2 regions of the Globicatella sp. PHS-GS-PNBC-21-1553 genome follow, and region 2 is predicted to be linked to the other one. Evidence: predicted binding sites of a transcription regulator. Region 2 holds the regulator's gene; the other holds the start of a gene.
What was found. The regulator Rex, encoded in region 2, represses fermentation and respiration genes when NADH is low (regulators of the CRP and FNR family bind a similar motif). The targets are predictions, from matches to a motif close to TTGTGAANTANTTCACAA.
Positions count from the first base shown of each region.

Region 1: the regulator Rex is predicted to act here: its motif matches at 1,220-1,237, upstream of pdhA (pyruvate dehydrogenase (acetyl-transferring) E1 component subunit alpha).

Region 1 covers NZ_CP085470.1:137,312-140,737, reverse strand. Annotated here, with positions in the region: gene LB888_RS00795 (pullulanase) at 1-846, shown strand, start outside; gene pdhA (pyruvate dehydrogenase (acetyl-transferring) E1 component subunit alpha) at 1,392-2,501, shown strand; gene LB888_RS00785 (alpha-ketoacid dehydrogenase subunit beta) at 2,501-3,426, shown strand, end outside.
Region 2 covers NZ_CP085470.1:1,286,681-1,290,106, reverse strand. Annotated here, with positions in the region: gene LB888_RS06035 (pyridoxal phosphate-dependent aminotransferase) at 1-324, shown strand, start outside; gene LB888_RS06030 (prepilin peptidase) at 487-1,152, shown strand; gene LB888_RS06025 (hypothetical protein) at 1,187-1,312, shown strand; gene LB888_RS06020 (redox-sensing transcriptional repressor Rex) at 1,514-2,188, opposite strand; gene LB888_RS06015 (phospho-sugar mutase) at 2,716-3,426, opposite strand, start outside.

The sequences.
Region 1 (3,426 bases), 1.1 Mb from region 2:
GAAAAAGCGACCAATGTTGAAAAATATGCAGAAAATGTGTTAACGCATAACTATACAAGAGGTTTAATTGCAATTAGACGTTCTACCGATGCTTTCAGTCATGATTTAGCAAGTGAAATTGATGAATATGTATCGTTAATTACGGTTCCTAACACAGATCCCAACGCTAGAGTAGAAGCCAATGATTTAATTATTGGTTATCAAGCTAAGGCATCTAATGGAGATATTTATGCTGTATTCATTAATGCGGATGATAAAGAAAGAACGGTTAATTTTGGCGAAGCCTTCAAACATTTAGCTGATGCGAAAGTCATTGCGGACGCTAAGCAAGCTGGAACCAGTGTGATTGAAACACCAGAAGGGGTCGTATTAGATAAAGATTCTATCACCTTAGATGGTTTAACAACTGCTATCTTGTTGATCAAGAAAGCAGAAGAGATACCAGGCCAAGAAGAAGAAGCTCCAGGTCAAGAAGGAGAAGCACCAGGTCAAGATGGAGAAGCACCAGGCCAAGAAGAAGAAACACCAGGTCAAGAAGAAGAAACACCAGGTCAAGAAGAAGAAACACCAGGTCAAGAAGGAGAAGCACCAGGCCAAGAAGAAGAAGCACCAGGTCAAGAAGGAGAAGCACCAGGCCAAGAAGAAGCACCAGGCCAAGAAGAAGAAACACCTTCTAAAGAAAAAGAAACTGATGCTAAAGCCAAACCGATTGAAAAAGTGGAATATGCAGCTGTTTTACCAAATACTGGTGAAAAAGTAAACACATCCATTTTCACAGCAGCTGCTTTATCGGTACTAGTCGGACTTGGTTTAATTGTCAAAAAAACCGAAGAAGAACAAGAATAGGTAACGAAATGAGCTAGTCGTAAGCGCAGGAATAGGATTGCGAATCTATGTTTATAGTCACTGAATAAATGAATAAAAATAAAATTAAGTATTAATCGCAACGCAACTAGTAGGAAGTGAGCACTCGAAGGGAAAATCATATGATTTTCTTCTTCTAGTTCACTTCTTTTTTGTTAATAACAATAGTAAAAACATTTCTTCACAAATTATATCGAATTTTAATTATGTCTCACAAAATCCTCTTTGAAAATTTAATAAATCTATGAAAAATATAACAGTTTAAAAGTTGTTTTATAACAGAGCAAACAAAAGCCAATGCTTTATTTATGAAAAAGTAAGAGTTTTTATTTAACATATAATTAAAAAAATTAATATGTGGTTCATATCACAAAGTCGATTGAAAGCCTATTATAACAATGATGTAAGCTATATTATACTTGCATTTACGCAGCGTTAGTGATACATTAAATTATGGAAGTAGAGATAATAACAGAAATTCGGGCTGTTTTATTTCGCATTAAAAAAAGGAAGGAAAGTGTACAAGTATGGCAAATAAGAACACTACTGTTTCAATCGAAAAGTTATTAGATCCAAATAACTTCGATTTTAGCACTGTACAAATCATTGATGAAGAGGGTAACGTTGTAAACGAAAACTTATTACCTGATTTATCTGATGAGCAATTAGTTAAGTTAATGGAGGATATGGTTTGGTCACGTATTTTACATGAACGTTCAACAGCGTTAAACCGTCAAGGACGTTTAGGATTCTACGCTCCAACAGCAGGACAAGAAGCTTCTCAATTAGGTTCTATCAATGCCTTAGAACGTGAAGACTATATTATGCCTGGTTACCGTGATGTTCCTCAATTAATCAAACACGGTTTACCATTACACAAAGCATTCTTATGGTCTCGTGGACACGTTGCGGGATCTACTTTTGATCAAGATTTAAATGCTTATCCACCACAAATCATCATTGGTGCTCAATATATTCAAGCTATGGGTGTAGGATTTGGATTAAAACGCGATGGTAAAAATGCAGTCGTTGCGACTTGGACAGGTGACGGTGGTTCATCTCAAGGTGACTTCTACGAAGGAATTAACTTTGCTGGTTCTTATAAAGTTCCTGCTATCTTCTTCATTCAAAATAATGGTTGGGCAATCTCAACACCACGTTCATTACAAACAGCTGCTCCAACATTAGCTCAAAAAGCTGTTGCAGCAGGTATTCCTGGTATCGTTGTTGACGGTATGGATATTTTAGCTGTTTACGCAGTGACAAAAGCTGCTCGTGAATATGCCTTAGCAGGTAATGGACCAGTCTTAATCGAAACATTATGCTACCGTTTTGGACCTCATACCTTATCTGGAGACGATCCTACTCGTTACCAACCTGAAGGTGTTCAAGATGAATGGCAAGCAAAAGATCCATTAATTCGTTTCCGTAAATATTTAGAAAATAAAGGTTTATGGTCTAAAGAAAAAGAAGACGAAGTAATTGAACGTACTCAAGAAGAAATTAAAGAAGCTGTTAAATTAGCTGACCAAGAACCAAAACAAAAAGTTTCAGACTTCTTAAAAAATATGTTTGAAACTCCAGACGTGTTCTTACAAGAACAAATCGCAAAATACGAAGCAAAGGAGAATAAATAATGGCTCAATTAACAATGATCCAAGCAATTACTCAAGCATTAGCGACAGAATTGCGTAACGATGACCGTACATTAATTTTCGGTGAAGACGTTGGTAAAAACGGTGGGGTTTTCCGTGCCACTGAAGGTTTACAAGATGAATTCGGTGAGGACCGCGTATTCAACACTCCTTTAGCTGAATCAGGAATTGGTGGTTTAGCAGTTGGGTTAGCTTTAACTGGTTTCCGTCCAATCCCAGAAATCCAATTCTTTGGATTCGTATTTGAAGTTATGGACTCTGTTGTGGGTCAAGCAGCACGTACACGTTACCGTTTAGGTAATTCTCGTCAAATGCCAATCACTTTCCGTGCACCATTCGGTGGGGGTGTTCATACTCCAGAAATGCACGCGGATAACTTAGAAGGTTTATTAGCACAATCACCAGGTATTAAAGTGGTAATTCCTTCAAATCCATATGATGCAAAAGGTTTATTAATCTCTGCAATTCGTGATAATGACCCTGTGTTCTTCTTAGAACATATGAAATTATATCGTTCATTCCGTGAAGAAGTGCCTGAAAAAGAATATACCATTCCTTTAGGAAAAGCGAATATTGTTAAAGAAGGTAATGATGTTTCTGTCATTACTTACGGAGCAATGGTTCGTGAAGCAATCAAAGCTGCTGAAAACTTAGAAAAAGACGGAATTTCAGTTGAAGTTATGGACTTGCGTACGGTATCTCCATTAGACTTAGAAGCAATTTTAGCAACTGTACAAAAAACTAACCGCGTTGTTGTGGTTCAAGAAGCTCAACGTCAAGCGGGTGTTGGTGCACGTGTTATTGCTGAAATTTCTGAACGTGCTATCTTAGACTTAGAAGCACCAATCGGATTTGTTGCAGCACCAGATACAATCTTCCCATTTGGTCAAGCTGAAAAAGATTGGTT
Region 2 (3,426 bases):
GACGATGCTATCGAAGAAATGCGCACTATTTATAAAGAACGCCGTGATTTCTTAATGCAAGCTTTTAAAGAAATAAATATTGAAACTTTAAACCCTCAAGGTGCTTTCTACTTATTTGTTAAAGTTCCTGATTGGTACCAAGGCAATGATCGTGATTTCTGTTTAGATTTAGCACATCAAGCCAAAGTAGGCGTTGTACCAGGTTCAGGTTTTGGACCAGCCGGTAAAGATCACTTCCGAGTCAGCTATGCCGCTAGTCTTGAGACTTTAAAAGAGGCAATGAAACGTATTACTGCTTTTGTAAAGGAGCATCTACCTTCATAAAATGGCCTCACTTTTAGATAAATTAAAACCCTCAAATGTAACTGTTTTGAGGGTTTTTTGTGATGTTATGATGGATTTGATTGCTACTTAATTCGATAAAAATTTGAATTTACACAAATGTTTTCAGTTCAAACAGCGTATCTATCAGTAGGAGGTTGTAAAATGACAGTACTATTCTTTATAATCGGGACTTGTCTGGCTTCATTTTTTACCTGTATAGCCAGTGAACAAACTATCAACTTTACACGTCGTTCTCATTGTGATAACTGCCGTCACGCATTAGAAGCAATCGATCTGATGCCCTTGGTTTCATTTTTAATATTAAAAGGAGCCTGTCGTCATTGTCACACGAGCTTAAATCGTAATTATTTTTTTCTTGAATTACTGGGTGGTTGCTTTGGTCTTTCTCTTTATTATTTACAATTCAATAGGTTTTACGAAGGTTATCTATTATCACTCATTATTTGCTGGTTACTTTTATTAAGCATTGAGGATTATTTTCATTTACAAGTCAATTGGTGGGGATTATTCATCTTAGGCGTTCTTTGTCTGTTTAATAGACAGTCACTGTGGGTTGCAGTCGTTATATGGTTATTATTGGAAACAATCATTTATTATCGTCCTACGGCTTTCGGAGGAGCGGATGCCAAAATAATCGGCTTATTAGCTTGCACCTTAGAAGAAATGACCATCCCTTATTTCATCTTAGGCGCAGCCTTGTTCGGCCTTCTTTATTCCATATTACAATATCACCACACCAAACGCTGGAATGCCATTCCTTTTATCCCTAGCATCGCAATCAGTTATCTATTTTGTTTATTCTTATAAAAAAGGGCTCTATACTTTTTGGTGTAAGCGGGAGTTGGCAAGAAGTAGAAAATCAGTTGATTTTCGCTTCGTCTGCCCACCCCGCACAGTTGGGAGTGGACCAAAAGTAGAAAATCAAATGATTTTCGCTTTGTCTGTCCACCCCCGCACAGTTGAGTAGGTCTCAAGCAAGTCATTAAGACGCAGATTGAGACCACTCAACCACTGCGCTTTGAATAAAATAGATATGCCTGAGCAGAATTTAAATAGTTTTTGCCCCGCCTCATTCACACCATTTGACAAGGAGCCTAAAAAAGTAGGTAGGAAGTAGAAAATCTCAAAATTTTCCCTTCGGCTACCTACTCAACTATTATTTAGCAAGTTAAAATGAGAAATTATATGGAACATCCATATAGTCATCATCATCATTTTCAATGTTACTATCGATGAAATATAATAGCGTTTGAAGTTCTGTCGTTAAGTCAACATTTTGAATTCTGACCGATTTCGGCACATCAAATCTAAGTGGCGTAAAATTCATAATTCCTTTAATGCCTACATTAACAAGACGTTCCACCACTTTTGGTGCTACTTCCTGAGGAACAGTTAAAATGACCACTTCAATTGCTTGGGCTTCGATTTGTTCTTCTAATTCATCCATGGAATAAACTGGAACTCCAGATAATATTTTTCCAATTAAGTCTTGATTAACGTCAAATGCTGCCCCAATACGCACATTATTATTTTTTCTAAAATTATAATTTAATAAAGCATTACCTAAATGGCCAACACCAATCAAACCTATTGAAGTTAAGCGATCTTGATTCAATGCTTTACTAAAGAAATCCAATAAATAATCTACATCATAGCCATAGCCACGTTTTCCTAATGCCCCAAAATAAGAGAAATCGCGTCGAATGGTTGCACTATCAACTCTCACGGCTTCACTTAATTCAGTTGATGAAATTCTCTTTTTTCCTGCATTATGTAAAAATCGTAAATAGCGATGGTAGATTGGTAATCGCTTGGCAGTTGCTTTTGGTATATCCTTGTGCATAATTTCCCCTACCTTTTCACTAATCTAATGTTATAAACTATTATAACTATCAAGATTATAGCAAAATTTCACAAAGATATCTAGTGACTTTTACTTATTTGTATATAAAATCACAATTGTTTTCGTAAAAGAATTCATTATCTTATAAGATGATTATGGAGGCTATCGTAAGAGTTTTATGAGGTCAGGCAGAAACTTTAAAAATTCTCTGTGGTTTCAACTAATTATTTTATAGCGTAAAGGCAGTGGCCTCAACTTGTATCAAGTCCATAATATTGTGTAAAAATAACTAGCACATTTTTTATTCCATTTCTTCCCCGCACTCATAAAAAAAACTGGGAGTGGGCAAGAAGTAGAAAATTAAATAATTTTCGCTTCGTCTGCCCACCCCCGCACAGTTGAGTAGGTCTCAAACAAGTCGTTAAGACGAAGTTTGAGGCCACTCAACCACTGCGCTATTAATTAATGAACAATAACCTTAACTAAATTTATCAGGTTTATGCCCAGCCCCAGTCATAATGCTATTACTATTCTCCAATTAATTCTTGAATCGCTGTTTCTAATTTTTCTGCTTTTTCTTCTACTTCAACTTTAGATTGACCGGTTGTTCCTAAATATAATTTAATTTTAGGCTCTGTACCACTTGGTCTAAAGGCAACCCAACTGCCATCTGCTAAAGTATATTTTAAAGCATCAGATGATGGGTACGCTAATTGACGTTCCTTACCATCGCTTAACTTTAATGTTCCAGCTAAATAATCAGCCGTTTTTTCGACTGCGAGTCCACCCATTTCTGAGATACCCTCTTGACGAATATTCGCCATTAATTCTTTCATTTTTGCTTGACCAGATAACCCTGGGAAAGAAAGTGAAATCGTCTTTTCATAGAAATGACCATATTTTTCATACATTTGGTTAATCGCATCTGCTAAAGTGCGACCTTCTTTCTTATGATAAGCTGTTAATTCAGCTAACACTACTAATGCTTGAATCGCATCCTTATCACGTACAAATGGCTTGATTAAGTAACCGTAACTTTCTTCAAACCCCATTAGGAATGTATGTTCGCCCGTTTCTTCGTATTGTTGAATTTTTTCTGCAATGAACTTAAATCCAGTTAATACTTCTACCATCGTTAGGCCATAGCTTTGCATAATGGCATCCGCTAAATTAGTCGACACAATCGATTTAACAGCTGCACCATTTTCAGGTAGTGCTCCTTTATGCTGTAAGGCGTT